One region of the Wenzhouxiangella sp. XN24 genome, then DNA from elsewhere that is predicted to be linked to it. Evidence: predicted binding sites of a transcription regulator. Region 1 holds the regulator's gene; each other region holds the start of a gene.
What was found. Region 1 encodes sigma-54, which starts transcription at its own class of promoters, with help from an activator protein. Its sites were predicted from a motif close to TGGCANGNTNCNTGCTT; they were not measured.
Positions count from the first base shown of each region.

Region 2: the regulator sigma-54 is predicted to act here: its motif matches at 3,057-3,073, upstream of flgA (flagellar basal body P-ring formation chaperone FlgA).
Region 3: the regulator sigma-54 is predicted to act here: its motif matches at 4,972-4,988, upstream of G6032_RS13815 (PEP-CTERM sorting domain-containing protein).
Region 4: the regulator sigma-54 is predicted to act here: its motif matches at 4,409-4,425, upstream of G6032_RS10840 (PEP-CTERM sorting domain-containing protein).

Region 1 is NZ_JAAMFG010000021.1:201,007-208,103, reverse strand. Features, by position in the region: gene G6032_RS02340 (KpsF/GutQ family sugar-phosphate isomerase) at 1-642, shown strand, start outside; gene G6032_RS02335 (HAD-IIIA family hydrolase) at 642-1,130, shown strand; gene lptC (LPS export ABC transporter periplasmic protein LptC) at 1,132-1,686, shown strand; gene G6032_RS02325 (LptA/OstA family protein) at 1,667-2,398, shown strand; gene lptB (LPS export ABC transporter ATP-binding protein) at 2,395-3,120, shown strand; gene G6032_RS02315 (RNA polymerase factor sigma-54) at 3,131-4,591, shown strand; gene raiA (ribosome-associated translation inhibitor RaiA) at 4,714-5,031, shown strand; gene G6032_RS02305 (PTS sugar transporter subunit IIA) at 5,061-5,540, shown strand; gene rapZ (RNase adapter RapZ) at 5,557-6,465, shown strand; gene G6032_RS02295 (peroxiredoxin) at 6,517-7,050, shown strand.
Region 2 is NZ_JAAMFG010000032.1:3,169-10,265, reverse strand. Features, by position in the region: gene flgE (flagellar hook protein FlgE) at 1-240, opposite strand, end outside; gene G6032_RS07550 (flagellar hook assembly protein FlgD) at 298-969, opposite strand; gene flgC (flagellar basal body rod protein FlgC) at 975-1,406, opposite strand; gene flgB (flagellar basal body rod protein FlgB) at 1,410-1,814, opposite strand; gene G6032_RS07535 (chemotaxis protein) at 2,049-2,963, opposite strand; gene flgA (flagellar basal body P-ring formation chaperone FlgA) at 3,122-3,865, shown strand; gene flgM (flagellar biosynthesis anti-sigma factor FlgM) at 3,948-4,253, shown strand; gene G6032_RS07520 (flagellar protein FlgN) at 4,273-4,701, shown strand; gene G6032_RS07515 (flagellar brake protein) at 4,748-5,527, shown strand; gene G6032_RS07510 (STAS domain-containing protein) at 5,601-5,909, shown strand; gene G6032_RS07505 (response regulator) at 5,909-6,271, shown strand; gene G6032_RS07500 (chemotaxis protein CheA) at 6,276-7,097, shown strand, end outside.
Region 3 is NZ_JAAMFG010000036.1:378,303-385,399, reverse strand. Features, by position in the region: gene G6032_RS13830 (patatin-like phospholipase family protein) at 1-777, shown strand, start outside; gene G6032_RS13825 (S8 family serine peptidase) at 1,010-4,240, shown strand; gene G6032_RS13820 (hypothetical protein) at 4,274-4,783, opposite strand; gene G6032_RS13815 (PEP-CTERM sorting domain-containing protein) at 5,070-5,675, shown strand; gene G6032_RS13810 (long-chain-fatty-acid--CoA ligase) at 5,739-7,097, opposite strand, start outside.
Region 4 is NZ_JAAMFG010000034.1:665,488-672,584, forward strand. Features, by position in the region: gene galE (UDP-glucose 4-epimerase GalE) at 1-541, shown strand, start outside; gene G6032_RS15495 (PEP-CTERM sorting domain-containing protein) at 733-1,389, shown strand; cyclic di-GMP riboswitch class I at 1,795-1,880, shown strand; cyclic di-GMP riboswitch class I at 2,036-2,128, shown strand; gene G6032_RS10835 (putative Ig domain-containing protein) at 2,300-4,222, shown strand; gene G6032_RS10840 (PEP-CTERM sorting domain-containing protein) at 4,472-5,218, shown strand; gene G6032_RS10845 (putative Ig domain-containing protein) at 5,714-6,442, shown strand; gene G6032_RS10850 (TIGR03013 family XrtA/PEP-CTERM system glycosyltransferase) at 6,571-7,097, opposite strand, start outside.

The sequences.
Region 1 (7,097 bases):
CCCCTGATCAAGCGCCTGGGCGTGCCGCTGATCGCCATGACGGGGCGGCCCGATTCGACGCTGGCCGGTGCCGCGGACGCCCACCTCGATGTCGGGGTGGCGAAAGAGGCCTGCCCCCTCAACCTCGCGCCCACCGCGAGCACGACCGCCACCCTCGCCATGGGCGATGCCCTCGCCGTCGCCCTGCTGCACAGCCGGGGCTTCACTCGCGAGGACTTCGCCTTCTCGCATCCCGGCGGCCAGCTCGGACGGCGCCTGTTGCTCCACGTGCGGGACATCATGCGCACGGGTGATCGCGTGCCGCGGGTTGCGCCCGGCCTGATGGTTTCGGAGGGCCTGTTCGAAGTCTCGAGCAAGGGGCTCGGCATGACCGCCGTGGTGGACGGGGAGGACCGCGTCCTCGGCATCTACACCGACGGCGACCTGCGCCGCACGCTGGACACCCGGCGGGAACTGACGACCACGCCCATCGAGGCCGTGATGACCCGCAACGTGAAGACGGTGCACGGCGACATGCTGGCGGCCGAGGCGGTCCGCCTGATGGAGACCTACGCGATCACCGCCCTGCTGGTGGTGGATGACGACGACCGGCTGGTCGGCGCCTTCAACGTGCATGACCTGCTCCAGGCAGGCGTGATGTGATGGCCGCACCGCACGCAATCGCCGCCGGGATCCGCCTCGTGGTGTTCGATGTCGACGGCGTATTCACGGACGGGCGGATCTGGATCGGCAGCGACGGCGTCGAGTACAAGGCCTTCAGCGTGCGCGACGGTGTCGGCGTCAAGGGCCTGCTGCGCGCCGGCATCGAGGTCGCCATCATTTCCGGCCGCGCCTCGCCCGCAGTCGACCAGCGCATGGCGGAACTGGGCGTGACGCGCGTCATCCAGGGCCGCGAAGACAAGGGAACGGTCCTGTCGCAACTGCTCGATGAGCTCGGTATCGAGCCGCTGCATACCGCCTATCTCGGCGATGACACGCCGGATCTCGGCGCCATGCGCATGGTCGGGCTGCCGGGCTCCGTTGCGGATGCGCACGCCGAGGTGCGCGCCGCCAGCACCTGGGTCGCGACGCAGCCGGGCGGCCGCGGCGCCGTGCGGGAGTTCTGCGAATTCCTGCTCGGGGCGCGCTGAGGTGCGCGGCGGCGGACGGATCTGGTTCGTGCTGCTCGCCGGCCTGGCCATGGGTGCATGGTGGCTCAACCAGCGCTTCACGGAGGCGCCCGCCCAGATCGAGGAGACTCCGGCCGGCGACGGCTTCTACATGACCGAAGCGCAGATAACGACTGCGGGCCCTGACGGCCTGCCGCAGTACCGCCTGATCGCGCAGGAAATCCGTCAGCGTTCTCTCGACGGACCGACCCTGCTGAACGACGTCCGGGTGGAGTACAACGTCTACTCCCCGAATCCGTGGCTGCTGACCGCGCCGGAAGGCGTGCTGTCCGCGGACCAGGACCAGCTGCAGCTCTTCGGCGGCGTCAATGTGCTCAGCGAGTCCAGCGACCACGACTCGACATCGCTGACCACCGAGCGGCTGCGGATCGACATCCCCGCCAACATCGCGCGCACCGACGCCCCGGTGGAACTGACGGTCGGGCCGCAGCAGGTCACGGCCGTCGGCATGGTCGCTTACTTGCTGGAGGAGCGGCTGCAGTTACAATCCGAGGTCCATGGTCGCTTCCTCCCCTGATTCCCGCCGCCGGCCCATCGCGCCGACGCCCGCGGGCGCCCTCGCGGCAACGCTGGCAGCCGCGCTGGCGGTGTTCGGCGTGCCTGCCGCGCTCGCCCAGCAGGAGGAAATCAATCTCGAAGCGGCCTCGTCGGACTTCGATCGCCGCAACGAGCGCCTGGTATTCCAGCAAGTGCGCATTCAGCAGGGCGACATGGTGATCTCGGCCGACGTCGCGGAATCGCGCGATCTCGACTTTTCCGACGGCAGCTGGCTGTTCCGCGGCGACGTCCGTATCAGCAGCCCGATGGGCGAAATCGAATCGGAGCGCGCCACGGCGAGCTTCATAGATCATCGTCTCGCTGCGGCCACCGCCGAAGGCGCGCCGGCACGCTTCACGCGAACGCTGCCCGAGCCTGAGCCGCGGGTGGTGCGGGGTACGGCCAATCGCATCACCTACGACCTCTCCGAAGGCATCCTGGAGCTGTCGGGGCAGGCGGCGTTGCGGGACGGCCTGCGCGAAGTCAGCGGTGGCCGATTGCTCTACCGCATCGCCGAAGACCGGCTCATCGCCAGCGCCGACGATGAAGGCAGCGAACGCGTCCGGATCATCATCACGCCGCCGGGCGACGCGGAGGAAACGCCGGGCGACGATGTTCCCGGCGAGGCGTCCGGGGATCCCGACGAACCGCCGCCCGACGAACCGCCGCCCGACGGGACGAGTGCGCCATGAGAACGCTGCGCGCCGAGGGCATCTCCAAGCGCTATCGCTCGCGGCAGGTGGTGCGCGACCTGTCGCTGTCCATCTCGAGCGGCGAGGTGGTGGGACTGCTCGGGCCGAATGGCGCCGGGAAGACCACGGCGTTTTACATGATCGTCGGGCTCGTGCCCTGCGACAGCGGCCGCATCCTGCTCGACGACACCGAACTCACGGCCTTGCCGATGCATCGCCGGGCGCGCCTCGGCGTCGGCTACCTGCCCCAGGAGGCCTCGGTGTTTCGTGGGCTGACGGTGGAACAGAACGTGCTCGGCGTGCTCCAGACACGCAAGGACCTCGACACGCTCGGTCGGCGACAGGCACTGGAAGAGCTGCTCGAGGAACTCAATATCGGCCATATCCGCGACGGCAAGGGCCTGAGCCTTTCCGGGGGTGAGCGCCGCCGGGTCGAGATTGCCCGCGCGCTGGCCGCCGAGCCCGCTTTCATCCTGCTGGACGAGCCGTTCGCCGGCGTCGACCCGATCTCCGTCATCGACATCCAGCGCATCATCGGGCAGCTGCGCGACCGGGGCATCGGTGTGCTGATCACGGATCATAACGTGCGGGAAACACTCGGTATTTGCGGCCGCGCTTTCATCCTCAACGCCGGCGAGGTCATCGCGTCCGGCACTGCAGATGAGATACTGGCCAACCGGCAGGTTCGCGAGGTCTACCTCGGCGAGCACTTCCGCCTGTGATGACCGTTCGATGATGAAGCAATCGCTACAACTCAAACTCGGCCAGCAGCTGACGCTCACGCCCCAGCTGCAGATGGCCATCCGGCTGCTGCAGCTGCCGGTGCTCGATCTGCAGGCCGAACTCCGCGAGGCGCTCGAGAAGAATGTCATGCTCGAGATGGACGACGGCCTGGAACTGGCCCCGGCCAAGGGCGAGCAGAAAACGCCCTCGGATGCATTGCGGGAAACGCCTGCGGCGCAGTCCGCCGAGAGCGGCACGGACACGCCGGAACGGTTCGATGACGATGTGTCCTACGCCGACGTGTCGGATTTCGGCTCGGGTTACAGCGGCTCGGGGCAGGGTCGCGGCGACGGCGAAGACCAGCGGGATTACGCTGACGTCAGCGGCAGCTCCCTGCGCGACCACCTGATCGCACAGCTGGATGTCGCCTTCCCCGAGGGCGACCGGAAATACATCGCCACGATGCTGGTCGATGCGATCGACGACGACGGTTACCTGACGGAAAGCCTCGAGGACATCTGCACCAATCTCGCGCCCGAACTGGTCACCGACGTGGACGAGGTCGAGCGCGTGCTGGCCTGTGTGCAACGCTTCGACCCGCTCGGCGTCGGCGCGCGCGACCTCTCGGAGTGCCTGTTGCTGCAGCTCGCGCCGTTCGCACCGGACACCCCGGACCTGGAACTGGTGCGCCGCCTGGCCTCCGAATGCCTCGTGGAGCTCGGTGAGCAGGATTACGCAACCATACGCCGGCGCCTTGGGTGCAGCGTGGAACAGCTCGAACATGCAGTGGCCTTGCTGCGCTCGCTCAACCCGCGCCCCGGCGGCGCGGCCGACACCCGTCCGCCGGAGTACATCGTCCCGGACGTTTTTGTGCGGCGCGACGAGTCGGGCTGGCGGGTCGACGTCAACCCGGCCATCGCCCCCCGGCTCCGGGTGAACGCAGCCTATGCGGGCAGCCTGGGCCGGGGGGGCGAGTATTCGACGCTGCGGACCCAGCTGCAGGAAGCCCGCTGGCTGGTGAAGAGCCTGGAAATCCGCAACGAGACGCTCATCCGCGTGGCGCGCGCCATCGTCTCCCACCAGGAACAATTCCTCGAACGTGGCGAGGAAGGCATGCGGCCCCTGGTGCTGCGCGAGATCGCCGACGCGCTCGAGCTGCACGAATCGACCGTGTCCCGCGCCACGACCGGCAAATATATGCATACGCCGCGGGGGGTCTACGAATTCAGGTACTTCTTCTCCAGCCAGGTATCCGGCAGCGACGGGGAGAGCATTTCGTCCACGGCCATCCGTGCCCGGATCCGCAAGCTCATTGCCGAAGAGGACCCCGCCAAGCCCCTGTCCGACAGCGCCCTCACCCGTGCACTCGTGCAGGAAGGTATCGAAGTGGCGCGCCGCACAGTCGCCAAGTATCGGGAATCCATGGGATTTCCGTCATCGAACGAACGCCGGCGCGTGACCATCCGCTAGGTCGAAAACCGCTTTCCACGGCGAAAAACCCTCCCTAGCCAGCGTAGCAAGCCAGCCACTAGAATAGGATTGAAACAAGAGCCGCCGTCCAGGACGGTTCCAACACTCCGAAGGAGTCCATCATGCAGATCAACTTGACCGGTCACCACGTCGATATCACCGAGCCGTTGCGCGATTACGTGCATAGCAAGATGGACAAGGTCGTCCGGCATTTTGACAACCTGATCGATGTCCATTGCGTCCTCACCGTCGAGAAGCTCCGTCACCAGGCCGAAGCCACGCTGCGCGTCGCGGGCGACACCCTGCATGCGGCCGCGGTGGAAGAAGACATGTATGCCGCGATCGACGGCATGATCGACCGCCTCGACCGCCAGGTTCGTCGCCACAAGGACAAGCTGACGGATCACCACAACGGGGCCGGGCGCCCGCGCAGCGCCTGAGTCCACGCCCCCTCCACCCCGGTGCCCCCATGACCTTCCAATCCCTCCTGCTGCCCGGCCGCGTGCTCTGCAACGTCGAAGCCCGCAGCAAGAAACACGCGCTGGACGTGCTCAGCGAACTGCTGTCCTCCGCGACCGATATCGACCAGGGCGATGTGTTCCAGAGCCTCATCAAGCGGGAAAAACTCGGTTGCACGGCCATCGAGAACGGCATCGCGATCCCCCATGGACGGCTGCCCGATCTCGAAGAGCCGATCGGGGCTTTCCTGAAGCTGTCGCGCCCGGTGGATTTCGACATGCCCGACCGCGAACCCGTCGACCTGATCTTCGGCCTGCTCGTGCCTGCGCCGGCGGACAATGCCGGCTGCCATCACGAGGAAGTCTCGCTGGTGGCGACCGCGTTTGCCGACCGCACGCTGGCGACCGCCCTGCGGGGCGCCACTTCGAGCCGGGCGATCTACGAACTGCTGACCGCGCCGGACCCTGCGCGACGGGCCGCCGCGTCATGACCAGCGGGCGCTGACGATGGAACTCGTGATCGTCAGCGGCCTGTCGGGTTCCGGCAAAAGCGTTGCGCTGGCCATGCTCGAGGATCTCGAGTGGTACACGCTCGACAACGTGCCGGCGCGGATCCTCTCGATGGTGGTCACCGAACTGGTCGAAGGCGACGATGCCAAGTTCAACCGGCTGGCCATCGGCCTGGATACGCGGCCCCGCCCCGAGGACCTGCCGGTGACCCGCAGGCTCCTGGCCGATCTGCGCGAACGGGGGATCCACTGCCAGCTGGTGTTCCTGCATGCCTCCGAGCCCGTGCTCGTCCAACGCTACCTGGATACGCGGCGCCGGCATCCCCACACCCCCGACGACGACGGCGACCGGACGCTGGCCGAAGCGATCCGCTTCGAACAGAACCTGCTCGCACCGCTGGCCGAGTCGGCGGACTTCGTGCTGGACACGAGCACGATGAGCGTCCACGAGCTCCGCGACCTGGTGCGCGACCGGGTGGCAAAGCAACCGCGCAACCAGGTCTCGCTGCAGTTCGAGTCCTTCGGCTTCCGCCAGGGCATTCCCAAGGACGCGGACTTCGTCTTCGATGCCCGCTTCCTGCCGAATCCCTACTGGGAACCGGCCCTGCGCGCCCTGACCGGGCGCGAGGCCGGCGTGGTCGATTTCCTCGCGGCCCGCGCCGAAGTCCAGGCCTACCTGGATGACATCACGCGGTTCCTGGGCACCTGGCTGGGCCACATCGAAGCGGCGAACCGCAGTTACCTGACCGTGGCGATCGGCTGCACCGGCGGACGCCACCGCTCCGTGTACCTGGCCGAACGCCTCGCCGAACGTTTCCAGGACGAGTTTCCCGGCGTGACGGTGCGGCACACCGGGCTGGAACGGCTGGCCAGGAGTGCGATGGCGCCGGGTTCGCGGAATCCGTAGCATCGCGTCGCGCGAAACCTCGTACCTGCTCCTTCGAAACAGGACAAGATCATGAACCGACTGCCGTCTTTCGCCCTTGCGCTGCTGCTTTGCGCGACGCTCGTATCGCCCGTGGCGCAGGGTTCGCCGGCCGAGGGATCGCCGGCCCCGGATTTCGCGTTGCCCGACCAGGAAGGGGAGGTCCGCCGCCTGGCGGATTACAGCGGCAAGTGGCTGGTGCTGTACTTCTATCCGAAAGACGATACGCCCGGCTGCACGACGCAGGCTTGCGAGTTCCGCGACAACATCTTCGCCTTCCGCAACAACGGCGCGGAAATCGTCGGCATCAGCCTGGATGACGTCGAGACACACGAGGCGTTTGCCGCCAAGCACGGCCTGCCCTTCACGCTGCTTGCAGACACTGGCGGCGCCACCGCCGAGCGATACGGCGTATTGCGCAACTTCGGGCTCGTCAAGCTCGCCAGCCGCCAGACTTTTCTCATTTCGCCGGACGGCGTCGTGGCGCGCCACTACGAGAAGGTCGATGTGAACAAGCACTCGGAGGAAGTCCTGAGCGACATCGTCGCGCTCAGCGGCGGGGGCTGATTCAACCCCGCCGCGGCCCGGCACGGACTCGGTGTGGCGCACCCCGG
Region 2 (7,097 bases), on a different contig from region 1:
GAGGTTGTTGCCGGTGAAGTCGATGTTGCCCTGGCCGAATTGCTGCGTGACGCCGGACAGGCGCACGCCGGTACCGATGGCCGTGCTGGAGATGCCGCTGGAGGACGCGGCGAACACGTCGGCGAATTCCGCGCGCGACTGCTTGAAGCCGGTGGTGCTGGCGTTGGCGATGTTGTTGCCCGTGACCCGAAGGTCGGCGGAGGCGGCGTTCAAGCCGCTCAAGGCGGTTCTGAAAGGCATAGTCCTGTACTCCTGTTGGCGGCCGTCGGTGACGGCCCGCTACCTATGTGCGGCCGTTCAGCCGATCTGGCGGACCTTCTGGAGGTCCACGACGCCAAGCCCGGTCACGGTCAGTGACAGGGCACCCGAAAAACGATCGATGCTCACGCTTTCGACCTGGCCGCTGACCAGCGCCTCGAGGGCGACCGGTTCGCCGCCTGAGCGGCCGACCGCGCGGATCTCGTAGAAGCCCGGCGGCGCCTGCTCGCCCGCGTCGTTGGTGCCGTCCCAGCGGAACGCGGCGCGCTCGCCCGTCCCTTCGGCCGGCACCGTCGCCACGAGGCGGCCGGCGAAGTCGTAGACGCCCACCGTCACCTCGCCGAGCCCGGCGGGGTTCTGCACCGCACCGCTCACCGCCCCGCCCGGCTGCAGCCAGGCTTCCTGGGCGGGAACGTAGACGGAACGGCCCACGAGGCCGGCCGCCTGCAGCGCCTGGTTGCCCTGCATGGAGCCCGACAGGCTCTCGAAAGAGGCCTGCAGGTCGGAGATGCCGGACACCGTGCCGAACTGGGCCAGCTGGCCGAGGAATTCCCCGCTTTCCAGCGGCTTGAAGGGATCCTGGTTGCGCAGCTGCGCGACCATCAGCTCCAGGAACTGCTCCTGGCCGAGCTCCTCGTTCGACTTGGCGTCGGCCTTCGGCGCGCGCGCCAGCCCGGCCTGTTCGAGAGTTGTTGCGTCTATGCCTGCCATGTCGTTCAGCCCCGTCCGAGCTGCAGGGTGCGCAGCATCAGTTCTTTGGTGGTGGTCAAAACGTCGACGCTGCTGGAGTAGCTGCGCGACGCGGAAATCATGTCGGCCATCTGCTCGACGGTGTTCACCGCCGGGAGGTAGATGTAGCCGTTCTCGTCGGCCAGCGGGTGGCCCGGTTCGTGGCGCGCAATGGCCGGCGCCTGGCTCTCGACGATGCCCGCGATCCGGACGCTGGCGGCGGGCTGGCCGGTGGACTGGCCCGCGCCGGTCGCCTCCTGCAGCACCGTGGCGAACACCGGGTGCCGGGCGCGGTAGGCCGCTTCCGGGGTGGTGCTCGCGGTATCGGCATTCGCCAGGTTGCTGGCGATGGTGTTGAGCCGCGTGGTCTGGGCGCTCAACGCCGAACCGGAGATGTCGAAGATCTTGCTGAGGTTCATGGATTACTCCCCCTTGAGCGCTTTACGCAGCCCGCTGAGCCGGCTGTTGATGAAATCGAGCGAGGCCTGGTAGCGCACGGCGTTCTCGGCGAACACGGCGTGTTCCTGCTGGGTGTCCACGGTGTTGCCGTCCAGCGAGGCGTGGTTCGGCACGCGGTACAGCGCATCACCGCCGAGTCCGCCGGCGGCGGGCGTCGTCGCGATGTGCCCCGCCCGGGTCGTCGTGATCCGCGCGGCGGCCTGGTCGTTGCTGGCCTGGTTCAGCAGGGCACGGAAATCGAGGTCGCGCGCCTTGTAGCCGGGCGTGTCGGCGTTGGCGATGTTCGACGCCAGCAACTCCAGGCGCCGCGAGGCGACCTCGAGGGCCTGCGTGTGGATGCCTAGGGCGCGATCCGTAATTGAACTCATGCTCGCTGTCCTCCGGTCTGCCCGTTGACGGACGGGCTCGGCGGAACTGATGCAAACGACGTGCCAAAGCCCCGGAAACCCCCGGAACGCGTTGTTTTTTCTAGGCCGAGTCGGGGCGAGCGGGCCGCAGGAGCGGCGTGGCGACGGTTTTTTGACGGGAATGCGGCGGCGCGGGGCGGCGACGGTGACCAGCGCTTGCCGCCGGGGCGGCAAGGGCTTGCCGCCCGGCGAAGGCTAGGCCGGGAGTGCGAGGTGCTCGATCACGGCGGCGGCGAGCTCCTCGGGACGGAACTTGGCGAGGAAGCGATCGGCGCCGGAATTGCGCGCGCGATCCTCGTTCGAGCGGCCGCTGAGCGAGGAATGCAGCAGGATCTTCAGCTTGGCCATGCGCCCGTCCTGGCGCACGCTGGAGACGAGCCCGTAGCCGTCCATCTCGGGCATCTCGATGTCGGAGATCAGGATGCTGACGCGATCCTCGAGGGGGCCGAGCTCGGCCCAGGTGCGCAGCTGCTCGAGGGCCTCGCGACCATTGTTCTTCAGCACGCAGTCCACGCCGATGGAGCGCATGGCGCGCTGCACCTGGCCGCGCGCCACGGCGGAATCGTCCACCACGAGCACCGGCGGCAGGTTCTCCGGCAGGCGGTCGCGGGCGCTCTCGACCGTCCTGATCGGCATCTCCGCCTCGGCGCGCGACAGCATGGCGAGGACGCGCTCCACGTCCAGGATCTCGACCATCTCGCCGTCGAGGCTGGTCATCGCGGTGACGAAACCCGGCCCGCCCTTGCCCGGCGGGGCGCGGACGGCGTCCCAGCGCGTCGAAATGATCCGCTCCACGCCGCTGACCAGCATGCCCTGCTGCGCGCGGCTGAATTCCGTGAGGATCACGTAGCGCTCCGGGGTCGGCTCGACCGGCGCCTGGCCAATGGCATGGCCGAGGTCGATCACCGGCACCGCGTGGCCCCGCAGCGACGCGATGCCGGCGACGACCTCATGTGAGCCCGGCATGCGCCGCAACGGCGGGCAATGCACGACCTCGGTCACCTTATAGACGTTGATGCCGTAGAGCTGCTCGTCCGCGAGGCGGAACAGCAACAGCTCCAGCGGCGGCGACTGGGTCTCCGGCGAAACCTGGGACAGCGACCGTGGCATGGGACCTCACAGATGGATGGGCCTTCATTGTGTCGGCGCGGCCGGCGATTTCTTGAGGTTCGCCCGGGCCGACGGATGGCGCCGGGAATCGCTTGGTATGGACCTTGCATGATCACTGGTCAACGTCTTGTTGCGACAGAAAACCGACGCAGGCCATGATGAACATTTGCCGAAGCCTCCTTATATATGTGCTCGCCATGGCGGCCGTGCTGCCCGCGAGCGCCGTCGCGGCGACGGCGATCCAGTCGCTGGACTCGATCGCGGCGGCCGCCTCGCAACGACTGCATGCCGAAGCCGATGCCCACTGGCGCGGCGACGACGCCGTTACCGTCGGCGTCAGTGTCGGCCGGCTGGACGCCCGGCTGCGCCTGCCGGCCTGTTCCCTTCCGCTCGAGACGGACCTGCCGCCCGGCGCGCGGCCGCTCGGGCCGGTGGCGGTGGGGGTGCGCTGCACCACCCCGGCCTGGTCGCTGTTCGTGCCCGCGCGCGTGAGCGTCAACCGCCCGGTGGTGGTCATGGCGGTGTCGCGAAATCGCGGCGCGACACTGGACAAGGCCGACCTGGTGCTGGAGAACCGCGACCTGGCGACGCTGCCCGGCGGCTACCTGACCGACATCGAAGAACTGGTGGGCATGCAATTGCGTCGCACGGCGTCGGCGGGCATGGTGATGCTGCCCGGCATCGCGGCGGCGCCGGAACTGGTGCAGCGCGGCGAGCGCGTGGTCCTGCAGGCTGCCGGCGGCACCATCGCCGTGCAGGTCGAGGGCGAGGCCCTGGCCAGCGGCGCGCTCGGCGAGCGGGTGCGGGTGCGCAACCTGGCCACCCGGCGGGTCGTGGAGGGCACCGTGGGCGGAGAAGGACTCGTGATCATGGGACTGGCGGGCCTGGGCCGCGTCCGGTGATCGACATGACGGCTAAAGTTATCTCGGAAAATGCCGATACCATGCTCGTGGAGGCATTTTATGCGAGTTCGAGGCCGTACCGATGACTAATGACATCAAGGGTTTAAACCCGATGGAACCGCGCCGGAGCGGCGGGGTGCTCAATGGCGGAGGCGCCGGAAAACCGGCGAGCCAGCCGGAGGCCGCCGGCCGGGAAGGCACGGGCGAAAAAGTCACACTGACGGAAACTGCGCAAAAATTCGCCAACCTGTCCGCCGAGGCCGCCAAGGGCTCGGAAGTTGACGAAGCGAGGGTCGCGCAGCTGCGCTCCGCCATCGATTCCGGCCAGTACCAGCCGGACCCGGTCGCGATCGCCGATGCACTGATCCGCTTCGAGAAGGCAGGCTGACCACATAACGGAGAATGACATGAGCGACGGTACGGAGATCGGCGGCGAGCGCCAGCAGGGCTCACCTTCGCTGCGACGCTGCGCCGACGTGTTCGATGCCCTCGAGTCCACCCTGCTGGATGAACAGCAGGCGCTGCTCGATCGCGATCCCGAGGTCCTCTTGGCCGTCGCCGAACGCAAGCGGGCCCTGTTGCTCGAGTTGCAGCAGATCGCGGCGTCGCTCGTGGAATTGCCTGGCGCTGCGCCTGCATTGCGGGAACGCCTCGAGGCGACATTCGCGCGTTGCCGCCAACTGAACCAGATCAACGGCGGCGTCGTGGCCGCCAGCCGCGGCGCGACCGAGAAGGCGCTCGCCCTGTTGCGGGGCGATCACGTCGCGGTCCCGTTGTACGACAGCCATGGCGACACCCGCGCCGCGGGAGGGTCCAGGTCCCTCGCGCAGGCCTGATCGGTCCCGGCGCCCGTCCATGGCCTCTCTCGAGGACAGGGTTCCTTTGGAACAAGGCGAATTTTCTGCCGTCCGCGACGAGCCCGCCGATAACGAGGCCGGCCGCACGAGTGCCGTGCAAGCCGAGTCCGCGGAGACGGTGCGCGACCCGGCAAGGATCGCCGGATTGCTGAGTGCGATCACTTTCCCGCCCCTGCTGCTCAACGTCGCGCTGCCCGGCGTGCGCGGGCTCTATACCAGCGCACTGTTGCAGGTGAACTCGAGCGGGGGGCGCCTGCTGCTGGACGGACTCAGCCCCGAGGATGGCCATGCCCGGATCGGGCCCGGCACGGTGATGCACGTGCACGGCAAGCTGCGCGGCGTGCAACTCGATTTCGCCACCCAGGTCATCGAGGTCCAGGCCGGCGACCGTCTCCCGGCCTACCTGGCCCGCATGCCCGGCTCCGTTCGCTATCACCAGCGCCGCCGGCATTTCCGCGTCCTCACCGGACACCTGAACGACTATTCCACGGTGATCCTCGGCCCTGGCGGTGGCGGCCTGCGCGGCCGGTTGCTGGACTTGTCCGCCGGCGGGCTGAACGTGATGTTTCCGCGCAACCCGGGCCTGGAGTCGGGCGCGGTGATTAGCGGCTGCCTGCTGAACTTCCTCGGCGAGCAGCAAGTGGAATGCAGTCTCGAACTGGTTCACCTGCATCCTGCGCCGCTGACCGGCGAACTGAAAGTCGGCGCCCGCTTCGTCAAGGACACCGACCAGCGGACGGAGCGGCTGCAAAAACTGCTCACCCGGCTGCAGCGCGAGCAGCTGCGCCACCGCCTGCCCGGGTAGATACACGCCAACCCTAAAGAGATGGCGCGCCATGCCGATAGGTCTAAGGAACCCGTACATTGGATTCCCCGGCATGAAGTCCCTCAAGCTCCCGGCAGACCTCCGCATCCAGTCGGCAACGGCGTTGCGCGACCGGTTGTCGGTGGCGCTCGAAGGGAGCGGGCCCCTGCGTTTGCAAGGCGGCGCCGTGGCACGGCTGGACACCGCGGGCCTCCAATTGCTGGCCGCCGCGGCACAGGAGGCCACACGGCGGGGGCGCGAATTGCGCCTCGCGGCGCCGAGCGCCCCGCTGGCCGAAGGGCTCGAACGCCTGGGTCTCGACGATTTTTTCTCCCATTCGGACAAGCAAGGCGGCCGTGCGCGGTCGCAGGGTAAAAACTGATGGCAACGATTCTCGCCGTAGACGATTCCACCTCGATGCGACAGATGCTCGCGTTCACGCTGCAACACGCCGGCCACGAAGTGCACGAGGCCGGTGACGGCCAGGCGGCACTGGATCTCGCCAAGACGACCGCCATGGACCTGGTCATCTCGGACGTGAACATGCCGGTCATGGACGGCATCACGCTCGTCAAGTCGTTGCGTGCGCTGCCCGACTTCCGCTTCACCCCGATCCTGTTGCTGACCACCGAGGCCTCGCCCGAAAAGAAGATGGAAGGCAAGACGGCGGGCGCGACCGGCTGGATCGTCAAGCCGTTCAACCCGGAACAGCTGCTCGCCACCGTGCAAAGGGTACTGGGTTGATGCCATGAGCCTCGACGTCTCGCAATTCGTCGGCGTGTTCCTCGAGGAGAGCTTCGAGGGCCTCGACATCATGGAAGCCGGCCTCATCGATTTCCGCGAAGACGACCCCGAGGCCGTCAACGTGATTTTCCGTGCCGCGCACTCGATCAAGGGTGGCGCCGGCACCTTCGGTTTCCGGGAGGTGAGCGACTTCACCCACGGCGCCGAAACCCTGCTCGACCAGATCCGCCAGGGCGAGCGACGCATGAACACCGAGACCGGCGACACCCTGCTGGCCGCCGTGGACTGCATCCGCGAACTGCTGCGCGCCTCCAGCGAGGGCGGCGATCTCGATACCGAGAAAGTGGTCACCACGCGGGCCGCGATCGAGAACATGCTCGGCAAGACGCCCGATGCTGCGGCCGGCGAGACGGCGACAGCGCCGGCCGCCAACGCCGGCTGGCGTGTCGGCTTCAAGCCGAACCCGGAGTTAATGAAGACCGGCAACGACCCGCTGCGGCTGCTGACGGAGCTCGAGCGCCTCGGGCCGGTGAAAGTGGTCGCGGACGCCGCGGCCCTGCCGCCCCTGGGCGAACTGGATCCCGAAGCCTGTTACCTGAACTGGGATATCGAATTATCCGCCCCCGTCACCGAGGCAGAGGTGCGGGCGGTGTTCGAGTGGGTGGAAGACGAGTGCGAGCTCAGCGTGACGCCGCTCTCGCCCACCGCGGGCGAGGCGACGAAACAGGAATCCGCGCCGCCTCCGGGCGGGGCCGCGGGCGGCAGCGCCAACGGCGACGGCAAGCCGCCGGCCGCGAAGAACGGCGCAGCCGGCGAGAGCGGCAAG
Region 3 (7,097 bases), on a different contig from region 1:
GCCGACCTGTTCAGTAATCGGGGCATGACCAACGATTTCCGCCAGCTCTCTCGCAAGCTCCTGGTGGTCGGGGTGGATCTCGATACCGGCGAGGCCGTGCGCTTCGGTTCGCCGGGGCACGACGACGTGCCGATTTCCCAGGCCGTGCAGGCGAGCACCGCCCTGCCGGGCCTGTATCCGCCGGTGCGCATCGGCGACCGCTATTTCGTGGATGGCGGCCTGAAGCGGACGCTGCACGCCTCGTCGGCGCTGGACGAGGGCGTGGACCTGTTGTTCTGCGTCAACCCGATCGTGCCCTATGACGCGAGCCTCGCGCCCCCGGGCCGCGAGAAACGCCATGACTCACTGGTCGAGGGCGGCTTGCCAGTGGTCCTCTCGCAGACCTTCCGCGCGCTGATTCATTCGCGCATGATCGTCGGCATGGCGAAGTACGAGACCAGCTACGTCGATCGCGACGTCGTGCTGTTCGAACCCGACAGCAGCGACTCGAAGATGTTCTTCACCAACGTGTTCAGCTACGCGAATCGCGAGATGGTCTGCCAGCATGCCTACCGTACGACGCGTCGCGACCTGTGGCTGCGCCGGCGCAAGTTGCGCCCCATCCTCAAGCGCCACGACATCACGATCAACGAGGCCATCCTGCAGGATCGCGACCGCCATTTCACATCGGCGCTGTCGCGCCGCCCCGACCCGATGCGACTCGGCAACTACAAGAACGAAATGACGAACCGCCTTGACGATCTGCTGGACCGGTTGGACATCATCATCCGCTCCTGATCCGGCGCAGCATTCCTTCTTGTAGAACAAGCCTGAACCTCGTTCGGGTCGTCATTCTTTGGTGCCAGTTTTCTCTTGCGCACGCCTGAAAGGCGGGCTACTGTCCGCCATCGCACGAAAAAAATAACCACGGACCACGTCACAGTTTGTTGCACGCGAACAGAGCTGTCACCAGTCCGCCTGTGCGAGTCGAATGACGACTGATGATCGAATCCGAGAGGGGATACACACGATGCTCAAGACAGCCATAGCGCGCCTGGCTACCCGGGGCGCGCTCGTCGCCGCGACGTCCGTAACACTTTTTACCGCGGCCTATGCCGGGCCCGCTGATCCGCGTGCGGATCTCGCCGCCCGGCAGGCGCCCGCGCATATCCAGGCGTTGAAGCTGGACGAGCCGATCTCCAGCGACCTGGATTACCGGGCGCTGCGTCGTATCGATCCCGCTCTGCTCAGGACGACCTCGGACACCGAGGAAGTGCTCATCCGCCTGCGCGAGTCGCCGGTGACCCAGTACGTTGCGCAGGAGACCTCACCGTCGGCGCGCCGCTCCCAGGGCCAGGCCCGCAAGCAGTACCTGCGCGCCGAGCAGAGCGGCTTCATCGCCCGCAGCCAGAACCATGCGCGCCGCTTCGAGGTCTCGGCGCAGACCCAGGTGGTGCTCAACAGTGTCGTCGCGCGCGTCAGCACAGCTGATCTCATCGCGATCGCGCAGGACCCGTCCGTGGACCAGATCAGCCGGGTACGGGATTACGAGCGGCACCTCGTCGAGACGGTGCCGCAGATCGGCGCGGCCATCGCACAGGAACGTGGTTTCGACGGCACGGGCGTCAAGGTCGCGGTCCTCGACAGCGGCATCGATTACATGCACGCCGCGTTCGGCGGACCCGGCACGCTCGACGCCTATGCCGAGGCTTACGGCGCTGATCGCTTCGACAGCGCCAACACCGTGCCCGGTGAATTCTTCCCCACCCCCAAGGTCGTCGGGGGCTTCGATTTCGTGGGTGAGCTCTGGGTCGGCGGCGCCGGCAGCCCGCCACGTACCGAGGATCCGGATCCGATCGGCGCGCCCGGCGTGGGCAGCCACGGCACCAACGTGGCCGACATCATCGCCGGCGTCAACGGCGTCGCGCCGGGTGCCGATCTTTACGCGGTAAAGACCTGCGCAGCGTACTCCTCGGCCTGCAATGGCGTGGCGTTGCTGCTGGGCATGGAGTTTTCCGCCGATCCGAATCGTGACGGCGACATCTCCGATCGCGTCGACATCATCAACATGTCGCTGGGCGCGAATTTCGGCCAGGACTTCGACAACTCGCTGGCCCAGGCCGTGGAGAACCTGAGCGCCATCGGTGTATTGACGGTCGCGTCTGCCGGCAATGGTGGCGACAACCCCTTCATCACCGGCACGCCCGCTGCGGCCAGCACCGCGATTTCCGTGGCGCAGACCCAGGTGGCGTCTGTTGTCGACCGGATGACCGTCGTCGAGCCGGCCGCCGCTGCGGGCGACTACCCGGCGGTGTTCCAGTCCTGGTCGGCGCCGCTGGATGGCGTCATCGAGGGTCTGGTCACTTACCTCGGGCCCTCCAATCTTGGTTGCGAGCCTCTTGATGCGGGTTCCCTGGAAGGCCAGATCGTCCTCGTCGATCGCGGCGACTGCGGTTTCAGCGTCAAGATTTCGAACCTGGCTGCAGCCGGCGCCAAGCTCGGCATCATCGGCCTGGTGACGGCCGATGATCCGTTCAACGGCGGTTTCGGCGGTGGCGAGCCCTTCATTCCGGGCTTCATGATCAGCCAGGGCACGGCGAACATCCTGCGCAGCGGTGAGGCTGTCGTGCGCTTCGATTCCGTCAGCCCCTTCGCCGCGCGCATCGTGGACAGCTCGTCGCGCGGCCCGCGTTTCCGCGACAGCGGCCTCAAGCCCGAGATCGGCGCGCCGGGCGCATCCGTGTCGGCCAATTCCGGCACGGGCGACGGCACCCGCACCTTCGGCGGCACCTCCGGCGCGGCGCCGATGGTGGCCGGCTCGGCCGCGATCCTCATGCAGGCCTTCCCCGGGCGCAGCCTGGCCGAGCTGAAGGCCGTGCTGATGAACACCGCCGAGACCGATGTGGTCGGCGACCTGGCGGGAACCCCGGTGCCCGTCAGCCGCGTGGGTGCAGGCGAAGTCCGCGTCGATGCGGCACTCGCCTCGACCACCGCGGCCTGGGACATCCAGTCCCTGAGCGGTGGCCTGGGCTTCGGCGCGGTCGAGGTTGCTGACGAGCAGATCCGGATCCGGCGCTTCGTGCGGGTCAGGAACTACAGCAACAAGAACGTTTTCTACGCAGTCGAGAACACCTTCCGTTCTGCCGAGGCCGAGGCCTCCGGCGCCGTCGATATCCGTGTGCTGCCGCGCCGGCTCACGATTCCTGCCGGCAAGGACCGGATCATTCGCGTGGACATGACGATCAACGGCGCCAATCTCGAGGGCAACTTCCTCAACTCCGGGGGGAGCTACAGCGGCGCCAACCTGACGCGCAACGAGTACGACGGTTACCTCGTATTCAAGCCGCTGAAGCAGAACCGCAAGGCGACGGCCATCACCATGCCGTGGCACGTGTTGCCCCGCCAGGCGGCGCGCGTCGAGCCCTCGAAGACGACGATCGCCGATGGCGGCGACGTGATCACGCTGACAAACACCGGCGTGGGCACGGCGCAGAACGACGCGTACTCGCTGTTGCTCAGCCTCCCGCAGCAGCCGACCGGCGGGCCGGGAGAATCCTTCCCGAACCCGTCGATCCGCGGCTTCGGTGTGCAAACCTTCCTGGTCCGGGACGGGTTCTGCGGTCCGGGTGACGGGGCCGTGGATTACATCATGGGCCTGGCCTTCAATCTCTGGGAGCGTACGGCCTATTCGCTGTACCCCGGACTGGTCGGTGTGCTGCTCGACACCGACGGCGACGGCGTGCCGGAGTACGATGTGTTCAACATCGCGCGCAATTTCCTGGGATTCCCCGGAGATTGGCGCACCGTGACATTCGCGGTGGACGTGAGCACCGGCCTTGGCAACGTCTTCTTCTTTACCGAGCACGCGCACAATTCTGCGAACCAGGTGCTGCTGGTGTGCAATACGCAGATCGGCAACCAGGCGCTGTTCGCGCCCATGAACGCGCTGGCGTACGTGGACGACGTGTCTTTCGGTGGCTCGTTCAACGCGGCACCGACGGTGTTCGCGCCCCTGGGCGAGCGTTTCTTCACGCCTGACCTGACCGACCTGTCTCCCGGCCAGAGCGGCCAGATGACCGTGCTCGACTTCGGCGCTGCCGGAAACAACCCGGGCGAGCTCGGCCTGCTGCTGATCACCAACGGTGACCGGGGGGCCGGTGCCCACGGCGGTGCTACGGCGGAGACCGAGGCGATCCTGTTCCAGGAGGCGCCGCCACCGGCGGCGGCCGCCCCCGCGCCGCGACCTCGGGGTCGTCGCTAACGGCCGAGTGCTACATGCTGCCAGCCACGGCTGTCAGGACTTTGGAGGCCCCTCTTCGGAGGGGCCTTTTTTATTCCCGCCGTGCGGCCCGGGACGGCCGAGGGCGCAGTGCAGGAAATAGCCCTGCTCCGCGAGACGGTAGTCCAGCGTCGCCTCGCCCGCTGCGATGAGCACGTGCCAGCCGGGCACCAGCGCCTGCGTGTAATTCATGCCGGGCTGCGGGCAGCCCAGCGAACCGTCGTTCCACGTCACGCGGCGCGAATCGGCCACCTCGAGCGACGCCTGCGCCAACCCAGTGCGCTTGGCGGCGTCCGCGAGCACCTGCGCGAGCAGCGACTCCGGCGGCAGCGCCTGCTCCCCCGCCGGTGCCGTGGACAACACGCGCTCAGGCAGCGGGCGGGACATCTCCCGTCCCACCAGGCGGGGATCGGTATCGTTGTCGGGCGATTCGGTCACGGCTCCGCAGCCCGTCGGACCGATGGCCAGGCAGAGGACGCCGGCCAGGAGCCGGCCCCTGTGCAGGGAGGCGTTGATGGCTTTCATGGTGTTGCGATCCTCGCGTAGGCGTCAGTTGACTCACATGATGGTCCCGGGTCACCGAAGGTCGCAATGGTTGCGCCGCGGGCGATACCCGCGAGCGGCCTCAGCGATGTCGGCGTAGTTTACATTCCGCCGGCCCGTCGCTCTCCGCGCAGAAAGTAAATGTTCGATAACACACACAATTTCTCGTCTGGCATGGATGCTGCTTGAGTCTTCTTTCTTAAGCAGTCGCTTCGACGCGCTGCATAACAAGCCGATTCAAGAACAAGGGAAGGACAGGAGAAATCACATGCGACTTGGGAATTTTCTGAAAGCCGTAGCGGGAGCAGTGCTCCTCGCCATTTCGGCAGGAGCACATGCCGGACCGATCACTATCGAGGGCTTTACCGGTGCCTATGGGTTCGAGAATTGGTCGCCGACGACAATCGGTATCGCCGAGATCGACACAATAGGAATCAAGGGGGAACCCGATGATGAACTCGGACTCACTTGCGAGGACACCTGCAGCATCGAACTCCTGGTTAACTCCAACATCAACGGCAGTGTAAGTTTTTCGTGGGATGTGATTTTGGCAGATCCCTTTTATATCGCCGGGGTTCTCGAATTCGTGCTGAATGGTGTGGCGACGAATATATTCGGCATCACTCAGGTCTTCGATCAGGGCGCACTAGGTTTGGTCAATGAGTTCGGGTCCGGCACCTTCGATATTCTCGCCGGCGACGTATTTGGCTTCCGTCTCACGGCGCTCGGATTCGATCCCGGCTTCGGAGATCTCGCTGAGCTGGTCATCGGTGATTTCCGCGTCGTGGGCACGGTCCCCGAACCCGGCACCCTGGCGCTCCTGTCGCTCGGCCTGCTGGGCGCCGGCGCGATGCGTAGCCGTCGCCGCGGCTGAGGCTCCACGCAGCAGCTTCGATTCAAGGGCCCCGCGAGCTCAGCCCGCGGGGCCCTTGCTCATTCAGGCCGTGCCGTCGCGCAACTCGCGGCGCAGGATCTTGCCGACATTGGTCTTCGGCAGTTCGTCGCGGAACTCCACCAGCCGCGGGACCTTGTAGCCGGTCAGGCTTTCCCGGCAGAAGGCGATGAGTTCCTTGTCGGTGACGCTCTCGCCGGGCTTGCGGACGATGAACAGCTTCACGATCTCGCCGGACTTCTCGTCCGGAATCCCGACGGCTGCCGCCTCGAGCACCGCGGGGTGCATCACGGCCACGCCCTCGACCTCGTTGGGGTACACGTTGAAACCGGACACCAGGATCATGTCCTTCTTGCGGTCCTCGATGAACACGTAACCCTTGTCGTCCATCCGCCCCATGTCCCCCGAGCGGAACCAGCCGCCCTCGAGCATGACCTTGGCCGTCTCGTCGGGACGGTTCCAGTAGCCGGCCATGACCTGCGGGCCGCGGATGCAGATTTCTCCCACGGCGCCGATGCCAAGGTCGTTGCCTTCCTCGTCCCGGATGCTCACCTCGGTGGACGAGATGGGCAGGCCGATCGAGCCGTTGAAGTCGGTGTTGGTCATCGGGTTGATGCACGCCGCCGGCGAGGTCTCGGTGAGGCCGTAGGCCTCGATCAGCGGCTTGCCGGTCGCTTGCTTCCAGCGTTCCGCGACGGCGCGTTGCACGGCCATGCCGCCGCCGAGGGTGGCTTTCAGCTGGCTGAAATCCACCTCGTCGAAGCCCGGCGTGTTCAGCAGGCCGTTGAACAGCGTGTTGACGCCGGTGATGAAGGTGAACTTCTGCTTCTTCAGTTCCTTGATGAAGCCGGGCATGTCGCGCGGATTCGTGATCAGGATGTTGTTGCCGCCCATGAAGGTGAAGGTGAAGAAGTTCGCCGTCAGCGAGAAGATGTGATACAGCGGCAGCGGCGTGATGACCACCGACTGGCCTTCGGTCACCGTGGCGCTCAGCCAGGCGCGCGCCTGCAGGACGTTGGCGATGATGTTGCGATGGATGAGCACCGCGCCTTTCGCGACGCCGGTCGTGCCGCCGGTGTACTGCAGGAACGCCACGTCCTCGTGGCCAAGGGACGGCCGGTCCATGGTCTGCCACTTGCCCTCTTTCAAAGCCTTGTGGAAGGACACGGCGTCCGGGATGTTCCACTCCGGGACCATCTTCTTCACGCGGCGGATGACGAAATTCACCAGCTGGCGTTTCGGCGCCGGCAGCATGTCGCCGATGGCGGTCACGACCACCGTCTTGATGGCCGTGTTGTTGCGCACCTTGGCCAGCGTGCCGGCGAAGTTCTCGACGATGATGATCGCCTTGGCGCCGGAGTCCTTGAGCTGGTGCTCGAGTTCGCGCGGCGTGTACAGCGGGTT
Region 4 (7,097 bases), on a different contig from region 1:
CGAGTGGATGCTGCGGGATCTCGCGGCGGCGGGTGGCCCGTCATACGTCGCGCTGCGTTACTTCAATGTGGCCGGCAGCGATCCCGAAGGGCGCATCGGCCAATCCACGCCGAATGCCACGCTGCTGGTGAAGGTCGCGTGCGAAGTGGTGGTTGGGAAACGCGAAGCGCTCACCATTTTTGGCACCGACTACGACACGCCGGACGGCACTGGCGTGCGTGACTACATCCATGTCGAAGACCTGGCCACCGCGCATCTCGATGCGTTGCGCTGGTTGCGCGACGGCGGCGAACCAAAGGTGCTCAACTGCGGCTACGGGCACGGCTACAGTGTGCGTGAAGTTGCGCAGGCCTTCGAACGCGTCACTGGCGAGCCGCTGCCCGTGCGCGAGGCCGAGCGTCGCGCCGGCGATCCGCCGACGCTGGTTGCGAACGCGAGCCGCATCCGCGAGCTGTTTGGCTGGACGCCGAAGCACGACGACCTGGACCAGATCGTCGCCTCCTCGCTGGCCTGGGAGCGGGCGCCGCGGTACAGCGCGTAGACCACCCGGCTTTTTGTCGAAATTCCTTACAATTTCTGATTCTCGAACGCTGTCGCGCCGCAATAACGGCATTTATTTCAGTCGGTTGAGACTATGGTACGAAACTTGTATGTCTCTCCACGAACGGGATTCACATCCCGGATGACGGTTTAGAACGAAACTGCGCGGATCAGGCGCGAGGGAATGAAAAAATGAACTTGACTCAGAGATACAAGACTTTCGGCGCGGCAGCGAGCCTTTTGGCATTGTCTGCGTTGGGGACCGGCGTTGCGTCCGCTGGGCCGATTTTCGTTGACGACACTTCCAGCGGAATCACAGGCGAATACCTTGGCGAGGACTGCATTGCCGCAACCTGCGTACAACTCGGCGACCGCTACACCGTAAGCGGTGGCGCTGTTATTGCTCCCGCTGAATTCGAGCCCGGCGACTACAAGACTCCCGGGTGGGACTCGTCCGACCCGGACAAGACGTTGTCATATAACGTGACCAGCAGTAAAAATGTGCCTCCGGGCGCAATCAGTAAGATCGTCATCTCCGACCTGGACGGCGCGTTCGATTTCTACTGGGGATCGGTGGACTCGTACAACGTGGTGACGTTCTTCTCCGGCGGTAGCAACGTCCTGGCCATCACTGGCACGACGCTGAGTTCTATTGGTGGGGGCACCGCGAACAATTTCGGTTTCGATGCCTACGTCAGTTTCGTCGGCAAGTTTGATAAAGTTGAACTCTCAAGCGCCAACGGCGTCGCCTTCGAGGTGGCAACTGCTGTACCGGAGCCTGGCACACTGGCTCTGTTGGGACTTGGCCTGATCGGCGTTGGCTTCGCGCGTAGACGCGCTGCTGCCTGAACTGATTCGGAAGGACGGGTTTCCGTCGATCCGTAGACCGACGCAAAAGCCCCCTGCAACGAAGTTGCAGGGGGCTTTTCTTTTTCGAGCCACACCTTTGCAAGAATGATGGCGTCGCTCGCGTCGGCTATACCAAGGCATTTCACCGCAATGCCCCCCCGGAGTGCGATTCAGGCTTTAAGCGAGTTGACCGGCCTTAGAAGCCGTTTTTACCCAAGAGAAATCCATTCTAAGCCTTCTAAAAAGGGCGTATTTTGCCCTTTCTCTATTTATTTCATACACTTACTACGGTCCGACCCCAACCAGCCAACCAGAGTGTGACCCCCGTCACACTTCCCATCTCTCCCCCCAAACCCGCGCCAAATACCTATTGCACCCCACCCCGACCGGGCGTAGAACTACCCCCACTGACAAGGGCAAACTCGTCGAAAGGCGGGGACGCAAAGCCACCGGTCTAAGGGACAAGGTCCTACGACAGCGGGGTTGCCAAAGAACCGGATCGCGCTACTCCCCCTCCCAGGGCGCCCTCCAGCCAAACGGCAACCTCCTGTACCAAAGACCCCCGAACGGCCAAGCCTCTCGGCGGTTTCCCCTGTCGGTACATCCCGGAAACGGGCGATACGTAAAGACTTACGAAAGTCGAGGCCACTGAAAAAGGCAAACTCACTGAAAGGTGAGGACGCAAAGCCACCGGTCTAAGGAACCCAACGCAGGGTTCTACGATAGCGGGGCCGCCAGAAAACATGGAAAGACATTCTTCATATCTCAGGCTGCAACGCCGCTCCAGGTTAGCGAGCCTCTTTCCCTCTCCGGCGCGTCCGATCCGGCGCGGTCCTGTCCGCGCACTGCAATGCACTGCTACCCGTGAGTTCAACTTTTCCGTGGCCATGATGCGAAGCGAGGTTTCGCCATGGCTACCTGGAACACACTTCTAAAGTCGCGTTTCACCGCACTGACGGTTGCATTCCTGCTGACGACGCTGAGCGGCTGCGGCAGCGAGAGCGATGACACCGCGGCGGCCGTGACGCCGCCGCCGCCAAGCAGCACGACGCCGCCCCCCAGCACGACCCCGCCAATCGATCCCGAGGTCGAAACCCACATCACCGGCAGCGTCGGCGACGGCCCCATCATCGGCGCCCGCGTCCGCGTCCTCGCCAACACCGGCCTCCTGCTCAGCGAAAGCACCAGCGGCAGCACCGCCGACTACGACGTCAGGATCAAGACCCAGGGCAAGCATTACGCACTCACGATTCGCGCCGACCAGGGCACCGACCTCGTCACCGGACTCGCTCCCGATTTCGAACTGGTCGCCGTCCTGCATAGCCCGTCGAACCGCACCGTCAAGAACCTGAACCCCTTCTCGACGCTGATCTTCGAAGCCGCCCGCATGAACGGCGGCGTCAGCAACGAGACCGTCACTGCCGCCAGCCACGCCGTCGTCACGCGCTACGGCTTCGGTCTCGACACGGCGGTGATCGCCGATCCCGTCGAGACCCCGATCACCGACGAAAACATCCACATGATCGTCCGCTCCAGCGAAACGCTCGGCGAAATGATCCGTCGCACCCGCGATGCCATGACCGCTACCGGCAGCACCATGGACGGGGACGCCATCATGCAGGCCCTCGCGTCCGACCTGATCGACGGCTGGATCGACGGCATGGGCGGCCTCGAAAGCCGCTCCCGGATCGCCGCGGTCGCCAACGTCGCCAGCGCAGCCGTCCTGCTCGAGACCATGAGCAACGAATTGCGCGTGTACGACGTGAATGCGACCGACGCGATGGACCAGGCCGTGCGCCAGGTCCGCCCCAACGCCGACCCGGACGCCTCGGTCAGCACCCTGCCGATCCCCGCGACGGCGTTCGTCCAGGCCAGCCGCCTGCTGCGCGCTGCACAACAGATCAACAACGATCCGGCCATCGCGGCGGCCATTTCGGTCATGGACGCGGCCGCACCCGGCACGAGTCCTGTCGACCTCGCCGCGCAGCTCCCCGCCGACCTGCAGACGGCCCTGCGCCAGGCGACGCTCGACACCGCATATGCGCCCGAGGCGCAGGTGGACGCGATCAACGCCCAGGCCCGCGTGGCGGCACCTCAAGAACCGACCCCGGAACCGACCCCGGAACCGACCCCGGAACCGACCCCGGAACCGACCCCGGAACCGACCCCTGAGCCCGACCCCGAGCCGACCCCTGAGCCCGACCCCGAGCCGACCCCTGAGCCCGACCCCGAGCCGACTCCTGAGCCTGAGCCCGACCCCGAGCCGATCCCGGATCCGGTCCCTGTCAACCAGGCTCCCCAGATCTCCGGCACGCCTGCGACCACCGAGCTGCAGGTCAACGACGGGTGGAACTTCACGCCAAACGCGTCTGACCCCGAGGGCGATCCGCTGACCTTCTCGGTCACCGGTAAGCCCAGGTGGATGAGCCTGAACGCCTCGAACGGACACCTGCAGGGCACCCCCGGCGTCGGCGATGTCGGTACCACCGGACCGATCACGATCTCCGTGACCGACGGCGAGTACACCGTCAGCCTCCCGGCATTCACCCTGACGGTGCTTGCGCCGCCGCCGGTCACCGGCTCGGCCACACTGAGCTGGGCCCCGCCGACCGAGCGCGTGGACGGCTCGGCGATGGGCACGGTCGCCAGTTACAAGATCTACTACAGCCTCAACGGCTCGCAGCTGGACCAGGTCATCACACTGCCCGGCGGCACGACCAGCCACCAGATCCAGGACCTCGGTCAGGGCACGTGGTATTTCGCGGTCACCGCCATATGCGCCGATGGTCTCGAAAGCACCAAGTCAGCCGTCGTGAGCAAGACGATCCAGTAACGGTCTCGGGAGCAGTGCAACGGTCCCCTGGGACCGGTTCCCATGCGCGGGCTGCGCGAGTGGCCCGCGCATTTTTTTGGCCGGGGAAAAGTGTGACGTGGCTCACGTCGGCGGACTTTACAGACCCGGCTGCGGGGCGCGATGGGTAAATTCATAAAATGATGTTTTTATTCGTTATTTTCGAGTTGGCACGCCTTGTGCATCATGAAACGCAACTAAGTAATTCGTTCGTGACCCAAGGTAACATCCATGATTCGCAAGTCATCCCTTTTCGCTCTCTCCGCCGTCGCAGCCCTGGCTGTTGCCGGTGTTGCCCATGCCGGCCCAATTACCTACCAGATCAGCGCCAACGACCTGACTGCTGCCAAGAATGCCGAACTGGCCTTCCTGAGCACCCTCCAGGCGGGTTACACCACCGAGGATTTCGAAGACGTCGCCGACGTTGACGATAACACCCAATACCTGTCGATCATGACGTCTGTCGGCGAATTCGTAAGCGAAGTGCCGGGCACGGGCGGGGCGTGCGACAACGTGTCCATGGGCTACGACTGCGATGAGGGCCTCGCCATTCTGAACGGAGACCCCGGCACGAACCCGTTCTCCGGCCGCTTTAATACCACGGACCCGGGTAACAAGTGGCTCGACAGCTTCGACGCCCAGAAATTCCTGTTCAATGTGGCGGCGGGCAACAATGCCGTGGGTTTCTTCATCACAGACCCCAACGATGCTGGCGGGAGCTTCGATTTCGAAACCACTGACGGCACGTTTACCTTGTCGATCGATGACATCTTCAAAGGCAAGCTTGGCAACAAGGGCGTGTTCTACGTGTCCTTCTTCTCTGAGTTGGACATCGAGAGCATCCGGATTGTCACCAACAACGGGAACGACGGCTTCGGCGTCGACGACGTTACCGTCGGTCGCGTGCCCGAGCCCGGCACCCTCGCCCTCCTCGGTCTCGGCCTGCTGGGCGCCGGGATGATGCGCCGCCGCGGCTAGACACAGACACGTCTACGACTCCTTGGAGTCGACCTTGCAAGGGCCCCTTTCGGGGCCCTTTCTTTTTCGGACTTAGCCGACGCCCACGACGCCCGGGCCGAGTCGCACCCTCTCATCCTCATCCGCGCTGTCCCAACCCAGCGCCCGCGCAAATCTGCGCACGCCCCAACCACCAAAACGTCCTCGGACACGCGAAAACACACCCCCAAGGAAGCTGATTTCCGCATAGCAGCACGGATTTGCCCACGACGGTTCATGCCAAATCTAGAAAAACGCCACAACAGCACCTCGACAATTGGTTAAAGATTCGCCACAAGCTGCCGATTTATAAGGTGAATCGGGCTTCGAAATCCGACGTTATCCGCGCAACTTTATGTTTGTTAATAAAAATTTCGCCAAACCCTTGTTGTTTGACTTAATTACTGATGCTAGAAAAGCGCATCTTTCAGCCCTACCTGCGCCGGGTGGCGCCTCCTTCCACCCGACCGAGGTCATATGGAACAACGGCAAACGAGCGGTTCGCGATTCGTGCCGATCATCGCCTGCCTGGTGCTGGCGGGATGTTTTGGCGACAACGACATTGCTGGTGCGCCGGGCGGCAACCAGCCTCCCCCGGGCGCCGGACAGCCATCTCCTTCGCCGACCCCGCCGCCTCCGCCAAGCCCGCCCCCGGATACCAATGCGCCGCCGACGATCTCCGGCAGCCCGCCCACCTCGGTCACGGTCGGCGAGCCATGGACCTTCCAGCCCAGCATCGCGGATCCGGATGGTGACCAGCTCACCGTGTCGGCGAGCAACCTGCCGGGCTGGCTTTCACTCGACGCGAGCACCGGCCGGGTACACGGCACCCCCGGCGAGGGTGACGTGCGCAGCTGGAACGGCATCGCGCTCACCGTCAGCGATGGCCAGGCCACGGCGAGCCTGTCGGCGTTTTCTGTCAACGTGGTGGCCCGGGGTGCGGTAACGGGCAATGCAACTTTGAGCTGGAGCGCCCCCACCGAGCGCGCGGACGGTTCACCGATCGGTGAACTCGCCGGCTACGAGGTGCTCTACGGCCAGCAATCCCGCAACTACGACATCGTCATCGAGCTCGATAATCCCGGCGTCACGCGCTACATGATCGAGGGTCTCGGACCCGGCACCTGGTTCTTCGCGGTCAAGGCCGTGACGAAGGACGGGCTGGAAAGCGCCCCGTCACAGGAAGTCAGCAAGACGATCGGCTGATTTGCGAAGCCGGCCAACGTGCAAGATTCGCCGCCGCGCACCTTGCAAGATGCGAAGCCGCCCAACGTGTAAGAATCCTCGACACGCGCGCCGAGGACATCCGGGCCAGGGCTAGCGCGACCCCTGGGCTAGCGCGATCCCTTCCGCCACAGCACCACCTCGGCGGTCTGCAACAGGATCACCAGGTCGAACAGGATCGACTTGTTCTTCACGTAGTACAGGTCGTACTGCAGCTTTTCCAGGGCGTCGTGCTCGGACGCGCCATAGGGGTAGCAGAGCTGCGCCCACCCGGTGATGCCCGGCTTCACGCAATGGCGCTCGCGGTAATAGGGAATCTTTTCAGCGAGCTGCTCGACGAATTCCGGCCGCTCGGGCCGGGGACCCACGAAGCTCATCCGCCCCGCCAGCACGTTGAACAGCTGCGGCAGCTCGTCGATGCGGGTCGCGCGGATGAACCGGCCGACCGAGGTCACGCGCGGGTCGTTCTGCTGCGCCCACTTGGCGCCGTCCTTCTCCGCGTCCTCGCGCATGCTGCGGAACTTGAAGAGCGTGAAGGGCTCACCCTCCAGGCCGACGCGGGTCTGGGCATAAAACACGTTGCCGCGGAAGCCGGATGAGACCCAGATCGCCAGCGCGGTGAGCAGCATCAACGGGG